4 regions of the Dryocola baronae genome follow, and region 3 is predicted to be linked to each of the others. Evidence: predicted binding sites of a transcription regulator. Region 3 holds the regulator's gene; each other region holds the start of a gene.
What was found. Region 3 encodes LexA, which represses DNA repair genes until DNA is damaged. Its sites were predicted from a motif close to TNCTGTATGTACATACAGNA; they were not measured.

Region 1 (4,212 bases), 1.5 Mb from region 3:
TTTCGTAATCGTGGAAGAGGAACGTGGGCTGCTGAGCGTCATTTTTCATCGTATAAAACTGTCCATTTTGCTGGCTTCGCCGTGGCGGTCATCGCGATCCGCTAGTGTAGCGGATAAAGGCAAACCTTTGAGGATTAATACCATTCTCTGACGCACGTCCGGGCAGGTCAACCCGTTCAGCCACGGCTTAAAAATGGACTTAAGTCATATCCGCTTTCAATTTAGGCGCGAAAAAAAATGTTAAATCCAGTAAAACGAGCGGCTGAAATTAATGTTGTTGAGGATATATCGTTGAAGATCCGCCAGTTTGTTGTTTTTTCGCTCATATCATTTGCTGCTCAGTCCGCGTTTGCTGACGATACTTTCGTCAACGTCCCGCCTCCGCCACCGATTCAGGCCGGTTCATGGGTATTGATGGACTACACCACCGGGCAGATACTGACCGCGCAAAATGAGCATGTGCAACGCAACCCGGCGAGCCTCACCAAACTGATGACCGGCTACGTCGTTGACCGCGCCATCGACAGCAAGCGCATCAGCGCCGACGATATCGTGACCGTGGGTACCGACGCCTGGGCGAAGGGCAACCCGGTGTTTAACGGCTCATCGCTGATGTTTTTAAAACCGGGCGACAGGCTGACCGTGCGCGATCTGAGCCGTGGCCTGATCATCGATTCCGGTAACGATGCCTGCGTGGCGCTGGCCGACCACGTAGCGGGCGGCGAGCCGCAGTTTGTCGCTATGATGAACAAATACGTGTCGCAGCTGGGCCTGCGCGACACCCACTTTGAAACCGTTCACGGCCTGGACGCGCCGGGCCAGCATAGCTCGGCCTACGATCTGGCAGTGTTGTCGCGCGCCATCATTCACGGCGAGCCGGAGTTCTACCACATGTACAGCGAGCGCAGCCTGACGTGGAACGGTATCACCCAGCAGAACCGCAACGGCCTGCTGTGGGATAAAAACCTCAACGTCGACGGCCTGAAAACCGGCCACACCTCCGGCGCAGGCTTTAACCTGATTGCCTCAAGCGTGGTCGGCAAGCGTCGCCTTATCGCCGTGGTGATGGGGGCAGAAAGCCCGAAGGGCCGTGAGGACCAGGCCCGCAAGCTGTTGCACTGGGGCCAGGATAATTTCGACACCGTGCAAATCCTGCATAAAGGCAGAAAAATAGGCGCGGAGCACGTCTGGTATGGCGACACGGACACCTTTGAGGTCGGCACCAACCAGGACGTATTTATGGCGCTGCCAAAGGCCGAAGTCCCGAATATCAAAGCCAAATACATGCTCGATCGTGAGGATATGGAAGCGCCGCTGGCGGCAAACCAGCGCGTTGGTGAAATCCAGCTCTACGATCGTGACAAGCTCATCGCCCACTGGCCGCTGGTGGCGCTCGGCGACGTGAAGAAGGGCGGCATGCTGTCGCGCTTTAGCGATTACCTGCATCAAAAACTCTGAATTCCCTGAGAAGGAATAACGGGAGAGGAGCGATCCTCTCTCGTTTTTTTTGCCTAAACTAAAAGTCGATCCTGCTCGCAAAATAATCATCCTGGACTCGCGGGAGCGGCGACACTTCTGTAATGTAGTGTATAGATATACAGTATATTAACTTCTCTGGAGGATGCATGGAATTCAACGTTCAACAGGTTCCGGGTCGTAAAGTCGCCGGTTTCCATATGGTTGGCCCTTGGGAGCAGACCGTTCAGCAGGGTTTTAAACAGCTGGCGCTGTGGGTCAAATCGCAGAATCTTGCCGGTAACGAGTGGCTGGCGGTCTATTACGACAACCCCGACGAGATTCCGCCTGAAAAGCTCAGATGTGACACGGTACTTAGCGTGCCGGAGGATTTCGTCATACCGGAAAACAGCGAAGGCGTCATGATCACGCACATCGAAGGCGGCGAATATGCCGTTGCCCGGGCAACGGTTGATAACAATGATTTTGCCAAACCCTGGAATGATTTCTTTGAAAAGCTGGTGGGCGACAGTCGTTTTCAGATGACCGGCAAAGCCTGCTTCGAGCATTACCTCAACGACGGCTCCGAAAGCGGCGTCTGGGAAATTGATATGTATGTGCCGGTTGCCAGTAAGCGTTAATACCTTCCTATAAATTGCAACGGCTAAATTGTTCGCTGTATTGATCTATACCAAATACCCGGAAATCTCGGTTTTCGGGTGTTGGCTATTAGTCTGATACAATCGCGCTTTTGGTTTCAGGAGACGGGTGTGCGCCCCGACAAATCCCTTAGTCCTTTAGAAATGCGAGTTTATCGCCACTACCGCACGGTACATGGGATCCGCATCGCGCTGGCGTTTATTCTGACGTTTCTGCTTGTCCGCATGCTTAACATCCCGGAAGGCACCTGGCCGCTGATTACCCTTGTGGTGGTGATGGGGCCGATCTCGTTTTGGGGCAACGTGGTTCCCCGCGCGTTCGAGCGCATCGGCGGCACGATCTTTGGGGCAGCGCTTGGCCTTGTGGCGCTGAAGCTTGAGCTTTATTCGTTGCCCTTAATGCTGATCTGGTGTGCCGTCGCCATGTTCCTGTGCGGCTTTCTGGCCCTCGGTAAACGTCCTTACCAGGCGTTGCTTATCGGTATCACGCTTTCCGTCGTCGTCGGCGCACCGGCGGGCGACATGGAAATTGCGCTGTGGCGCAGCGGCGACGTGATTTTCGGCTCGCTGTTGGCGATGCTGTTCACCAGCATCTATCCTCAACGGGCGTTCATCCACTGGCGCATCCAGATGGCGAACTTTGTCTCCGCGTTTAGCCGCATCTACAACGCCGGGTTCTCGCCGAACCTGCTGGAGCGCCCGCGCTTAGAAAAACCGCTGAACGCGATTTTGAACGACGTGGTAAAAATGCGCGCGCTGATCGGGCCGAGCAGCAAAGAAACCCACATTCAGAAATCGATTTTCGAAGCGATTCAGAAAGTGAGTCGCAATATGGTCTGTACCCTGGAGCTGCAAATCAACGCCTACTGGGCGTCGCGGGCCAGCCATTTCCTGATGATCAACGCGCGCACCCTGCGCGACACTCAGCAGATGACGCATAAAACCCTCGGCGCGATAGCGCGGGCCTTGCAGGAGGGCAATCCGTCCCCCATCTCTGCCAATACCGAAAAGCTCAATGAAATTGTCAGCGAACTGCGTCAGCTGATGCAGGAAGGGCAGGGCGGTACGCTTCAGGAAACGCCGATTCACGGTTATGTCTGGCTTAGCCTGGAACTGGCGCGGCAGCTTGAATTGCTGTCGCAGCTTATCTGTCGCGCGCTGCGTAAGTAATGCGCGAGAGCCCAGCTTTTGCAATGCTGGTTTCGATTCAGCAGCAATTGAGGGTAAGATAGGGCAAGTCACTGATAAATTATTGTCAACGGCAGCCGCTACCTTTATGGTACGCCTTATGGCGGTTGCCTTAACGAATCCGAGTATGAAATAAGTAGGGGTGTAAAAATGGAAAATACTAAGCCTTCATTCCAGGACGTTCTGGAGTTTGTGCGTCTGTTCCGTCGTAAGAACAAGCTGCAACGTGAAATCCAGGACGTTGAGAAAAAAATCCGCGATAACTCAAAACGTGTTCTGCTGCTCGACAACCTGAGCGACTACATCAAGCCGGGCATGAGCATCGAAGCGATTCAGGGCATCATTGCCAGCATGAAGACCGACTACGAAGACCGCGTTGATGACTACATCATCAAAAACGCCGAGCTGTCCAAAGAACGTCGCGACATCTCTAAAAAGCTCAAAGCGATGGGCGAACTGAAGCCAGAATAAACCCGGCAGCAGCTTGCCTCTCAGTACCATCAAACTGATGAATACTGCGATGTTCCTGATACCCTGTAAGCGTCATGCTGACAGGGTTTTTTTTTGTACGGGAGAGAGTATGGCCCAGGCCATTATGATTCAGGGAACCGCTTCGGACGTGGGCAAAAGCGTGCTGACGGCGGGGCTGTGCCGCATCTTCATGCAGGACGGCCTGCGCGCCGCGCCGTTTAAGTCCCAGAACATGGCGCTCAACTCGGGCATCACGCCCGACGGCAAAGAGATGGGGCGCGCGCAGATATTCCAGGCCGAGGCCGCAGGCATTGCGCCGGACGTGCGCATGAACCCCGTGCTGCTCAAGCCGACCAGCGACTGTAAGGCGCAGGTGGTGCTGATGGGCAAAGTCGCCACCAATATGGACGCGGTGACCTATCACAACTATAAACCCCAG
Region 2 (4,212 bases), 120 kb from region 3:
GTACACGCCCGGCCCGATTTCGTTCGGGTATTCAAACTCCTTGAACGACTCCAGCAGATCCATATCCGAGCGGGACGTTTCGATGGTGATCACGTCCGCATCCAGCGCCGCGATGGAATCCATGATGTCGTTAAACTCGCAGTAACACATGTGGGTGTGGATCTGCGTATCGTCGCGCACCACTGCGGCGTTCAGGCGGAAGGCTTCCACGCCCCACTCCAGGTACGCCTGCCAGTCGGACTGGCGCAGCGGTAAACCTTCGCGCAGCGCCGGTTCGTCAATCTGAATGATGCCGATGCCTGCCGCTTCCAGATCCGCCACCTCGTCGCGCAGCGCCAGAGCGATTTGCTTCGCGATGGTTTCGCGGCTGACGTCCTCGCGCGGGAATGACCAGCACAGAATCGTCACCGGCCCGGTCAGCATGCCTTTTACCGGCTTGTCGGTCAGGGACTGCGCGTACTTCGCCCACTCAACGGTGATGGCTTCCGGGCGGCTGATATCGCCGATGACAACCGGCGGCTTCACGCAGCGGGAGCCGTAGCTCTGCACCCAGCCGTTTTGGGTGAAGACGAAGCCGTCCAGGTGTTCGCCGAAGTATTCCACCATGTCGTTACGCTCTGCTTCGCCGTGGACAAGTACGTCCAGGCCCAGGCGTTCCTGCTCGGCTACCGCCTGTTTGATGTGCTCGGCGATACCGGTGCGGTAGTTGTTGGCATCCAGATTGCCTTTTTTGAAGTCCAGGCGCAGGCCGCGAATTTCGGTGGTCTGCGGGAATGAGCCGATAGTCGTCGTCGGCCAGGCAGGCAGGTTAAAGCGCTGCCGCTGGGCGATTGCGCGAGCGGTGTAGTCGCTCTGACGCTGGCTGTCCTGGGCGGTAATCGCGGCCAGGCGTTTTTCCACGGCGGCGTTATGCACGCGCTGTGAGTGACGGCGAGCCTGAATCGGCGCGCTCCACTCAACCAGTTTTTCGGTGTTGCCGCTGTTCAGGGCGTCGCGCAGCAGCGCCAGCTCGGCGCATTTTTGCAGGGCGAAGGCGAACCAGCTTTTCACTTCCGCATCCAGGCGGGTTTCAACGCTGAGGTCGATCGGGCTGTGCAGCAGAGAGCAGGACGAGGCCACCCACAGGTCGCGTTTGCCGACCAGATTTTTAAGCTGAGCGTATTTCTCCGTCAGATCGGCACGCCAGACGTTACGGCCGTTAATCACACCGGCAGACAGCAGCCAGTCGGCAGGCAGCTTCTGATGGATCTCGTTGATGTCGTCTTTACCGTGGACGAAATCAACGTGCAGGCCCTGCACCGGCAGTGCGGTGATGGTATTCAGATTTGGCGTCACGCCCTCGAAATAGGTGGTCAGCAGCAGCTTCACGTTGCCCGCAAGCGCGTCATAAGCCGGTTTGAAGGCATCGAGCCAGGCCTGCGGCAGCTCCAGTACCAGCGCGGGTTCGTCGATTTGCACCCACTCGACTCCGCGTTTAGCCAGCTCCGCCAGAACCTGCTGGTAAACCGGCAGAATGTCTTTCAGCAGGCTCAGGCGGTCAAACTGTTCGCCCTTCACCTTGCCGAGCCAAAGATAGGTCACCGGCCCAAGCAGCACGGGCTTCACGCTGTGGCCCAGCGCCTGCGCTTCGTCCACTTCATCGAGCAGCTGTGTCCAGGTCAGCTTGAACTGCTGGCCCTTGGTGAATTCCGGCACCATGTAGTGATAGTTGGTGTTAAACCATTTGGTCATTTCGGCGGCGGCGGCCGGTTCACCCGTCGGCGCACGGCCACGGCCGATGCGGAATAAGGTATCGAGATCGACGCTGCCATCCGCATTCTGATGACGAGCCGGCACGTTGCCAAGCAGCAGGCTGGTGGTCAGAACGTGGTCGTACCATGCGAAATCGCCCACCGGTAGCAGGTCGACGCCCGCCTGTTTCTGCTGATCCCAGTGGCGTGCGCGCAGTTCACGGCCCACCGCCAGCAGCTCTTCCTGCGTGGTGTTGCCCGCCCAGTAGCTCTCTTGTGCTTTTTTCAGCTCACGCTTGAGGCCAACGCGTGGGAAACCGAGGGTGTGGTTTTTGATCGTCATTATTCTTTCCTCATTTAATTTAGGTAATCCAGATGGATTTCGGATTTAGGGAAGGCGGCAAGCTTGCTTATCCCCCCAGGAGCTTACTTAGGTAAGTGACTGGGGTAAGTAAGTGCAGCCAACGCACCATAAATTCGAAAGACGCTGGATTTAGCCATCCAGATGTTTACACATCCATAATCCGCAGGTACTGTATATTCCTCAAGCGCAATTTGTTCATGGCGAAGTGAAGGACTTTCATGATCGAGATAAAACACCTGCGGACGCTCCAGGCGTTAAGAAACTGCGGCTCGCTGGCCGCCGCCGCCGCCGCGTTACACCAGACCCAGTCTGCCCTCTCCCATCAGTTCAGCGATTTGGAGCAGCGGCTTGGGTTCCGCCTGTTTGTTCGTAAAAGTCAGCCGCTGCGCTTTACGCCGCAGGGTGAAATTCTGCTTGGCCTTGCCGAACAAGTTTTGCCGCAGCTAAGCCGCGCGCTTCAGGCGTGTAACGAGCCGCACCAGACCACGCTTCGCATCGCCATTGAATGCCATAGCTGTATCCAGTGGCTAACCCCGGCGCTGGAAAGCTTTAACCGGCAGTGGCCGCAGGTGGAGATGGATTTCAAATCCGGCGTAACCTTTGACCCGCAGCCCGCGCTTCAGCAGAGCGAGCTGGACATCGTGCTAACCTCCGACATCCTGCCCCGCAGCGGCCTGCACTATTCGCCGATGTTTGATTATGAAGTGCGCCTGGTGCTGGCAACCGACCATCCGCTGGCGGGCAAAGCGCGCATCGAGCCGGAAGATCTGAGCAGCGAAACCCTGCTGATTTACCCGGTACAGCGCACCCGTCTGGATATCTGGCGGCATTTTTTACAGCCAGCGGGCGTCAGCCCATCGCTGAAAAGCGTAGATAACACGTTACTGCTGATTCAGATGGTGTCGGCGCGCATGGGGATTGCCGCGCTGCCGCATTGGGTAGTGGAAAGTTTTGAGCGCCAGGGTCTGGTCGTTACCAAAACCCTGGGCGAGGGACTGTGGAGCCGGCTGTACGCCGCGGTGCGCGACGGCGAGCAGCGTCAGCCGGTAACCGAGGCGTTTATTCGCTCGACGCGCCAGCACGCCTGTGAGCATCTTCCGTTTGTGCGGAACGCGGAGCGACCCAATGGCGATGTACCCACAGCGAGGCCATTATCACCGTCCCACCTATAATAAAGCTCGGCCAGTGGGGCTGCTCCTGCCAGATGGCGAGGTTCACCAGCAGCCCTGCGGGCACGTGCACGTTGTTCATGATGCCGAGCGTACCGGCATCCACCTGCGTCGCCCCGTAGTTCCACATGAAATAGCCCAGCCCGGAAGCCACCACGCCCAGCCAGACGAGAATGCCCCATTGCAGGCCGGTGGTCGGCAGCTTCTGCGGGTTGCCCAGCGCGAACCAGGCGACGACCGCCACAACTGCCGCTCCGAGGTAAAACCAGGAGAACGCGCAGCGCTGCGGCATAGGCCGCGTTTCCATCAGGCGCTTGTAGCCCACCATCCCGATGGCGAAGCAGATATTCGCCGCCTGCACCAGCAGTAGGCCAATCCAGAAGTGATCGCTTACTTTGTCGTAGCGAATGATCGCCGCGCCAATCACCGCCAGCCCGGCGCTTAGGGCATATCCCCAGCGCAGCGGCCTGCGGCTCAGCAGATCATAAATTAGCGTGATGTAGAGCGGCGTAAGCACGGTAAACAGCAGAAATTCCGAGACCGTCAGGTAGAGATACGCCTGGAAGCTAAACAGGTACATCACGCCGAGTTGCAGCGCCCCCACCAGCATATACAGCAGCAGCGTTTTTGCACTGTAGCCCTTAAAACGGAGGAACGGCAGGAACACCAGCGCCGCCAGCCCCACGCGCATCAGCACGGAGAAATAGCTGTCGACGTGCCCGGCAAGGTATTCGCCGATGAGGCTAAAGGAAAAGGCCCACAGAATAGTGGTGATGATGAGTAACGGCACGATGGGATCTCAACAGGCAATTTATTCGCTATTGTAGCGAAGCTTGTTGGCAGGAGCTGAAGTATTTAGTTTACGAGTGATTACTTAATCGACAACATGGCGGATGGCGCTGCCGCTTATCCACCCTACGATTCGTGCAGACCGTAGGTCGGGTAGGCG
Region 3 (4,212 bases):
GCTAACAGCGCGGTGCAGCACAGGTTCATGGCGTTGGCCGCCCCTGCGTTGTTAATGCGCACCATCAGCTCGGCGGCGATTTCGTTCACCGTTGGCGTTAACCACGCCGGGCGCACCGCTTCGATCGGATCGATTGAGTCGCGCCATTCCGGCACGCGCTGGTTCAGGAAGGTCATCAGCGGCATAGGTTCGCCGAAGTTAACGTAGCCCTGGCCCAGATTACGCAGCTTGCTCAGGCCGCGCAGCATCGACATAAAGCCTTCTTTCTCTTTCGTCGCGCCGCGCAGTTCCTTGGCGTAGGTGCCCACTTCCATCACGTGTTCGTAACCGATGTAAATCGGCACCAGCGTAATAGGGCGGGTACCGCCGCGCAGCATGGCCTGAATCGTCATCGACAGCGTGCCGGTTTTCGGGTCAAGCAGGCGGCCGGTCCGCGAACGGCCCCCTTCCACGAAGTATTCCACCGAATAGCCACGGCTAAACAGCTCGCCGAGATATTCGCGGAACACGGTGGAGTACAGCTTGCTGCCCTTAAAGGTACGACGAATAAAGAACGCGCCCAGGCGGCGGAAAATCGGGCCAGCCGGCCAGAAGTTCAGGTTGATGCCCGCCGCGATGTGCGGAGGCACCAGCCCCTGGTGATAAAGCACATACGACAGCAGCATGTAGTCCATGTGGCTGCGGTGGCAGGGCACATACACGATTTCATGGCCGTCGTGGGCGAGCTGGCGCACGCGCTCGGCGTTGTGAACGTTGATGCCCTGATACAGGCGGTTCCACGTCAGGCCCAGCACGCGGTCGGTCAGGCGCACGGCTTCATACGAGAAGTTCGCCGCAATCTCTTCCATAAGCGCGACCGCGTTTTGCTGGGCCTTCTCGTGGGAGATTTTCTTACTGCGCGCTTCATCTTCGACCGCTCGCGCGATTGCTTTTGATGCCAGCAGTTTATTAAACAAATCCTGACGCACCGGCAGGCGCGGCCCGACGGTGGCTAAACGCTGGCGAGCAAAGTGCATGCGCGCTACGCGAGCCAGTTTTTGGGCGATTTTTTTATCCGTGCCGTGGTCGGTTGCCATCTGGCGCAGAGAGACCGGCGCGGAGAAACGCACAAAGCTATCGCGACCAAGCCAGGAAACCGCGAAGAATTTCTGAACGCCGTTGAGCATTTTTAACGGCGGGTTGATTTCGCCTTTCTCACGGCCCGGCGAACGGCCAAACATCACCGATACCGGCACCATCTGAACGTCCAGATTCGGGTTATTGCGGTGCAGATCAAGATAGTCGTGGAAGAGCTTAATTGACTCTTCTTTCGGCGTGTAATAAGTGAAGACGCGCGGGCCACCGTGAATAAAGACATAGCGCGGCAAAACCGCTCCGTCGATTTCAAGCGGTTCCAGCGGGTCGGGTAAATCATGTGCGAGGCATTGCGCGCGTAGCGTCAACAAGTCTGCCTTAGAGTTATAAGGCAGAACGTACATAATTGGGCGAGTTGTATCCAGGCCCAGTTCGGCTTGTGGATCAGCCGGTATGGACTTGCTTTTTACCAGGACGCCTAATGGTAAATTAAGTAATTTGTAGTAGATTCTTGGCCAGCCTGACATAAACGATGTAAAGCCTCAGGTTAATAATGCAAATTCGCCGCAAGAATATCAGAAACTGCATAAGATTTCTGTGGCGTTGCGATTTTACCCACCATCCTCCTGGTTGCCGTTTCCATGGCAGAAACCTGAAGAAGGTGGGCACTGATAAGCATTGACGCTTTTATTTTAAAAAGGTTTCCAAAAATGGCGAATAACACCACTGGGTTCACTCGTATTATCAAAGCCGCGGGCTATTCCTGGAAGGGCCTGCGCGCCGCCTGGATAAACGAAGCCGCCTTCCGCCAGGAAGGGGTTGCCGCGGTTATCGCTATCGCCATTGCCTGCTGGCTGGACGTTGACCCTATTACCCGCATTCTGCTTATCGGCTCCGTTGTGCTGGTTATGATTGTTGAAATTCTCAACAGCGCCATCGAAGCGCTGGTCGACCGCGTGGGCACGGATTACCACGAGCTTTCAGGCCGGGCGAAGGATATGGGTTCCGCCGCCGTATTGATCGCTATTATCCTCGCAGTTGTCACCTGGGTCACGCTGCTGTGGCAGCATATGCGCTAATTTGCGAGAGGCTTTCCAGATTGCGATAAGTGCCTGGTTTTTTGCTCAATTTGTGGTTTCAAATTCGCCTTTGACTGTATATACTCACAGCATAACTGTATAAACACCCAGGGGGCGGAATGAAAGCTTTAACTACCAGGCAGCAAGAGGTGTTTGATCTCATTAGGGATCATATCAACCAGACCGGCATGCCACCTACGCGTGCCGAAATTGCTCAACGTCTGGGGTTCCGTTCTCCAAACGCTGCAGAAGAGCACCTTAAGGCGCTGGCTCGTAAGGGCGTAATCGAAATTGTCTCGGGTGCCTCACGCGGCATCCGCCTGCTGGTTGAAGAAGTGACCGGCATTCCTCTGATTGGCCGCGTTGCCGCCGGTGAGCCGCTGCTGGCGCAGCAGCACATAGAAGGCCATTACGACGTTGACCCGTCCCTGTTTAAGCCTAATGCAGACTTCCTGCTGCGCGTAAGCGGCATGTCCATGAAAGACATCGGTATTCTCGACGGCGACCTGCTGGCGGTACACAAAACTCAGGACGTGCGTAACGGCCAGGTGGTTGTGGCGCGTATCGACGACGAAGTGACCGTCAAACGTCTTAAGCAACAGGGCAATACCGTGCAGCTGCTGCCGGAAAACAGCGAGTTCGAACCTATCATCGTCGATCTCCGCGAGCAGAACTTCAGCATTGAAGGCCTGGCCGTCGGCGTGATCCGCAACGGCGACTGGCTGTAGTCCCGATTACGTGCCCTCGCACTAGGTGATGCGCGCCCGCCGCGCATCACCGTCAAACTTCGTGTCTTTTACTCGTCCTGGAACCCCCCATGCGTTTCTTCTCGACGACGGATAAAGCGCTCTGGCGCCTCGCGTTACCGATGATTTTCTCCAATATCACCGTGCCCCTGCTGGGCCTGGTCGATACCGCCGTTATTGGTCATCTGGACAGCCCCGTTTATCTCGGCGGCGTGGCGATTGGCGCAACGGCAACCAGCTTCCTCTTTATGCTGCTGCTCTTTCTGCGCATGAGCACCACGGGCTTAACGGCCCAGGCCTTTGGCGCGAACAACCCGGCGGCGCTGGCCCGCGCGTTGGTTCAACCTTTGCTGCTGGCGCTGGTCGCCGGTATCGCTATCGTCGCGCTGCGCTACCCGCTGATTACGCTTGCCTTAAATATCGTCGGTGGGAACGAGCAGGTGCTAGAGCAGGCTCGGCGCTTCCTCGAAATCCGTTGGCTAAGCGCCCCCGCTTCTTTAGCAAACCTCGTGCTGCTTGGCTGGCTGCTCGGCGTGCAGTATGCCCGCGCCCCGGTGATCCTGCTGGTGGTCGGCAACGTGCTGAACATCGTGCTCGATCTCTGGCTGGTGATGGGCCTGCATATGAATGTGCAGGGCGCGGCGCTGGCAACGGTGGTTGCGGAATACGCTACCTTTATCATCGGCCTGCTGATGGTGAAAAAGGTGCTGGGCATGCGCGGCATCGACTTTACGATGCTAAAAAATGCCTGGCGGGGGAATGTCCGCCGTCTGCTGGCGTTAAACAGGGACATCATGCTGCGCTCGCTGCTGCTGCAAATCTGCTTCGCCTCGGTGACGATTCTGGGCGCGCGTCTGGGCAGCGAAGTGGTGGCGGTCAACGCCGTGCTCATGACGCTGCTGACGTTTACCGCCTACGCGCTGGACGGCTTTGCCTACGCCGTGGAGGCGCATTCAGGGCAGGCCTATGGCGCACGTAACGGCGGCCAGCTGCTTGACGTATGGCGGGCGGCCTGCCGCCAGGCGGGTATTGTCGCCCTGAGCTTCGCGGTTGTGTACGCGCTGTTTGGTGAAAACATTGTCGCCATGCTTACGTCACTGCCGGAGCTACAGCAGCAGGCGGACCGCTATCTGCACTGGCAAATTGTCCTGCCGGTGGTGGGGGTGTGGTGCTATCTGCTCGACGGCATGTTTATTGGCGCAACGCGCGGTGCCGAGATGCGCAACAGTATGGCGATTGCGGCATTGGGCTTTGGCCTGTCGTTACTGAGCGTGCCATGGCTTGGTAACCACGGCCTGTGGCTGTCAATTGCG
Region 4 (4,212 bases), 2.5 Mb from region 3:
ACCGTCAGCCCATCTACCAGCTTTATACGCTGTTGAATCGCGCCATACTTTTTGGCGGCCAACACCTGGTCACCGCGCAAAAGGCGCTGGATCGCGTGCTTGCTGCTTAAAAGAATGAAGCCACTCACGAAAGAGTGGCTTTTTGCTAGATGAAGCCGAGAAGCGAGAAGAAGAAGTAGCCCGCAACGATCACAATGACCGGCAGGATATAAAGAGGGAAAATTTGCAGGAAGATCGTGTGGCGTGGCACAACGATTTTGGCATCCAGCTGCTCTTTGGTTAGCCCTTCTGGCCCCTTTGCCTGCTCCAGTATCAATTGATCCTGCACCCCTTCGCGCAAAAACTTTGCCTGGCGGCTCATGCGCGCGCCGGAAGCCTGCAGCGCCAGCCCGACGAAAATCAGCGCAAAAATCACCCAAAACAGCACGTTTGTATGCTGGTGGAACTCCGGCTGCGGCGAGTTGTACCAGAAGAAATTCAGGAACGGCGTATTAAAACGCATCATCTCAATCATTACGTGCGCGAAGTCCAGCATTACGGCGTTTATGCCCGCCTGCTTCTCGCTGTGTTCATACATAAATTTCAGAATCGAAATTAACGTTGATACCACTGCGGGTATGAAAATCACCCAACCGGCAACGCGTTTCAGCACTGCAATGCGTCCAGCTTGTTGATACGTCATTCTTTCCCCTTGGTTAAGACGTAACTTACTGGCACAAAGTCTACCTTGTCTCACCGTATTTCGCCTGAGCTTTGCAGGCGAAATTCACAAAAGCGGTGGCGTCTGCCGACTTTTCCCGCTATTCATAGGGCAACTTTTAAATGGGTAACGACAGGAGTCTACAATGGCCGATACGCGCCGGGTTTTAGCCGCAATTTTTGATATGGATGGTTTACTGATTGATTCAGAGCCGTTATGGGACGAGGCCGAGCTGGAGGTTATGGCCAGCATCGGCGTGGACATAACCCGCCGCAACGAACTGCCCGACACGCTCGGCCTGCGCATCGACCTCGTTGTTGACCTGTGGTTTAGCCACCAGCCGTGGAATGGCCCATCGCGGGAAGAAGTTACCCAGCGGGTCATTGCCCGCGCGATTACCCTGATTGAGGAACGCCGCCCGCTGTTGCCCGGCGTGCGTGAAGCCATCGCCCAGTGCAAGGCACTTGGTCTGAAGGTCGGCCTCGCCTCCGCGTCACCATTACATATGCTTGAACGCGTGCTGGAAATGTTCGACCTAAGAGAGCAGTTTGACGCGATTGCCTCCGCGGAACATCTGCCTTACAGCAAACCGCATCCGCAGGTTTATCTCGATGCGGCGGCGAAACTGGGTATCGATCCGCTGTCATGCGTCACCTTTGAAGACTCCGTTAACGGGATGATCGCCACCAAAGCCGCTCGCATGCGCTCCATTGTTGTTCCCGCTGAAGAAAACCGCAGTAATCCGCGCTGGTGTCTGGCCGACGTTAAGCTCGACTCCCTTTTGTCGCTTAGCGCCGCCGACATTACGGGATAACATTTCGGGGCGGTTTAAACCGCCCTTTTTTAAAATCTCGCCGCATCATATTTTGAAACGCCATTTCAAATAAATTTGTAATTCTGCTAACCCCTACCTATCCTATTGATATACGCGCTGCTGCGCTCTCTATATATATGGGGTAGATATGATTCTCGACGCTTTTAATCTGCAGGGTAAAGTGGCTCTGGTCACGGGCTGTGACACCGGGCTGGGTCAGGGGATGACGCTCGGACTCGCCGAGGCCGGATGTGACATCATTGGCGTGAACCGCAAAATCCCTCACGACACGGCAGAAAAAGTGCTGGCGCTGGGCCGCCGCTTTACCGCAATCCAGGCGGATCTGAGCCAGCCGGGCGTTATCCCAGGCATTGTCGAAGAAGCTGTCGCAAGAATGGGAAGAATAGATATCCTGGTGAACAACGCCGGAACGATTCGCCGCGAGGACGCGCTTGAATTCAGCGAAAAGAACTGGGATGACGTGATGAACCTGAACATCAAATCCGTGTTCTTTCTTTCGCAGGCCGTGGCGAAGCAGTTTCTCAAACAGGGCGGCGGCGGAAAAATCATTAATATCGCCTCAATGCTCTCTTTCCAGGGGGGGATTCGCGTGCCTTCTTATACGGCATCAAAAAGCGCGGTATTAGGCATCACACGCCTGCTGGCAAACGAATGGGCGCAGCACAACATTAACGTCAATGCGATTGCCCCGGGCTACATGGCGACTAACAATACCCAGCAGCTTCGCGACGATGAGGCCCGCAGCCAGGAAATTCTCGACAGAATCCCGGCGGGCCGCTGGGGTAAACCGGAGGATTTACAGGGTGCCGCCGTGTTCCTTGCGTCCGATGCCGCGAACTACATCAACGGTTACACCCTCGCCGTTGATGGCGGCTGGCTGGCGCGATAGCATCGCCCGCCGCCGGAGAAACGGGCGGTGAATAAAATGTTACAGCGTCACCTCTTCCGCCCACTGTATAAAAACCCTATACTGGATGAATCGACAGTTTCATCCGGGTAGTATCATGACGGCGGAAGGCCATCTGCTTTTTTCCATAGCCTGTGCAGTTTTTGCCAAAAACGCCGAACTCACGCCCGTTCTGGCGCAGGGTGACTGGTGGCACATCGTGCCGTCTGCGATCCTGACCTGCCTGCTGCCGGACATCGATCACCCAAAATCGTTTTTAGGGCAGCGCCTGCCGTGGATATCAAAACCCATCGCGCGCGCCTGCGGGCACAGGGGCTTTACCCACAGCCTGTTCGCCGTCTTTGCCGGGCTTGCCCTGTTCTATTTAAAGGTGCCCGAAAGTTGGGTAATACCAGCGGATGCGCTACAGGGGATGGTGCTCGGTTATCTGAGCCATATTCTGGCCGACATGCTGACGCCTGCGGGCGTGCCGTTGCTATGGCCCTGCCGCTGGCGTTTCCGGTTTCCCATCGTCAGGCCGCAAAAGGGCAACCAGCTAGAAAGGTTTCTATGCATGGCGCTGTTCGGCTTCGCGGTCTGGATGCCCCAGAGCCTGCCCGAAAACAGTGCGGTACGCTGGTCGTCACAGATGATAAATTCGCTGCAAACCACCTTTAACAGCTTTTTAAATCACCATTTAGAACAATAATCAGACGAAACTATCCATTTCGTAATAAACAATTCCTTTTGAATATAAGTGACCCGCGTCTCATCTGATACGATTTACGGCATAAAGGTGGGCTAGCGCCCGCCTGCTTACAATAAATCAGGAGATACGGGGATGAATTTTCCACTTATAGCGAACGTTATCGTGTTCGTTATTCTGCTACTGCTGCTGGCGCAAACGCGCCACAAACAGTGGAGTCTTGCGAAAAAAGTGCTGGCGGGTCTGGTCGTCGGCGTGGTGTTTGGCATCGTGCTGCATGCTATTTATGGCGCGGACAGCCAGGTGCTGAAAGATTCCATTCAGTGGTTCAACGTGGTCGGCAACGGCTATGTCCAACTGCTGCAAATGATCGTTATGCCGCTGGTGTTTGTTTCTATTCTTAGTGCCGTAGCCAAGCTGCACAACGCCTCTTCGTTGGGTAAAATCAGCTTCCTGACCATCGGCACCCTGCTCTTCACCACGCTGATTGCAGCGCTGGTCGGCGTGCTGGTCACCAACCTGTTCGGCCTGACGGCGGAAGGCCTGGTGCAGGGGACTGCGGAAACCGCGCGTCTGAGCGCGATCGAAACCAACTACGCGAGCAAAGTTGCCGATCTGTCCGTACCACAGCTGATCCTCTCGTTTGTACCGAAAAACCCGTTTGCCGACCTGACCGGCGCAAGCCCGACCTCCATCATCAGCGTGGTTATCTTTGCGGCCTTCCTGGGCGTCGCGGCGCTTAAGCTGCTGAAAGACGATGCGCCAAAAGGCGAGCGCGTGCTGGTTGCCATCGACACGCTGCAAAGCTGGGTGATGAAGCTGGTGCGTCTGGTGATGCAGTTAACGCCTTACGGCGTGCTGGCGCTGATGACTAAGGTCGTTGCCAGCTCCAACCTGCAGGACATCATTAAGCTGGGCAGCTTTGTGGTTGCCTCTTACCTTGGCCTTGCAATCATGTTCGGCGTGCACGCCCTGCTGCTTGCGGTTAACGGCGTCAGCCCGCTGAAATACTTCCGCAAAGTGTGGCCGGTGCTGACCTTTGCCTTCACCAGCCGCTCCAGCGCGGCCAGTATCCCGCTGAACGT

Region 1: sbmC (DNA gyrase inhibitor SbmC) is a predicted target of LexA. The motif match lies at 1,584-1,603, and genes of this name have one in related genera.
Region 2: metR (HTH-type transcriptional regulator MetR) is a predicted target of LexA. The motif match lies at 2,262-2,281, and genes of this name have one in related genera.
Region 4: ACSPHG_RS13345 (metal-dependent hydrolase) is a predicted target of LexA. The motif match lies at 2,504-2,523, and genes of this name have one in related genera.

The regions. Positions count from the first base shown of each region.
Region 1 is NZ_JBINNY010000001.1:1,787,396-1,791,607, forward strand. Features, by position in the region: gene sbcB (exodeoxyribonuclease I) at 1-49, opposite strand, end outside; gene dacD (serine-type D-Ala-D-Ala carboxypeptidase DacD) at 292-1,458, shown strand; gene sbmC (DNA gyrase inhibitor SbmC) at 1,626-2,096, shown strand; gene ACSPHG_RS08320 (FUSC family protein) at 2,226-3,284, shown strand; gene ACSPHG_RS08325 (DUF496 family protein) at 3,453-3,773, shown strand; gene ACSPHG_RS08330 (cobyric acid synthase) at 3,883-4,212, shown strand, end outside.
Region 2 is NZ_JBINNY010000001.1:215,404-219,615, reverse strand. Features, by position in the region: gene metE (5-methyltetrahydropteroyltriglutamate--homocysteine S-methyltransferase) at 1-2,073, opposite strand, end outside; gene metR (HTH-type transcriptional regulator MetR) at 2,313-3,266, shown strand; gene ACSPHG_RS01015 (carboxylate/amino acid/amine transporter) at 3,154-4,053, opposite strand.
Region 3 is NZ_JBINNY010000001.1:334,115-338,326, forward strand. Features, by position in the region: gene plsB (glycerol-3-phosphate 1-O-acyltransferase PlsB) at 1-1,601, opposite strand, end outside; gene ACSPHG_RS01575 (diacylglycerol kinase) at 1,785-2,153, shown strand; gene lexA (transcriptional repressor LexA) at 2,273-2,881, shown strand; gene dinF (MATE family efflux transporter DinF) at 2,971-4,212, shown strand, end outside.
Region 4 is NZ_JBINNY010000001.1:2,828,162-2,832,373, forward strand. Features, by position in the region: gene ACSPHG_RS13325 (fructosamine kinase family protein) at 1-110, shown strand, start outside; gene ACSPHG_RS13330 (YniB family protein) at 146-682, opposite strand; gene hxpB (hexitol phosphatase HxpB) at 846-1,514, shown strand; gene kduD (2-dehydro-3-deoxy-D-gluconate 5-dehydrogenase KduD) at 1,663-2,424, shown strand; gene ACSPHG_RS13345 (metal-dependent hydrolase) at 2,540-3,130, shown strand; gene ACSPHG_RS13350 (L-cystine transporter) at 3,263-4,212, shown strand, end outside.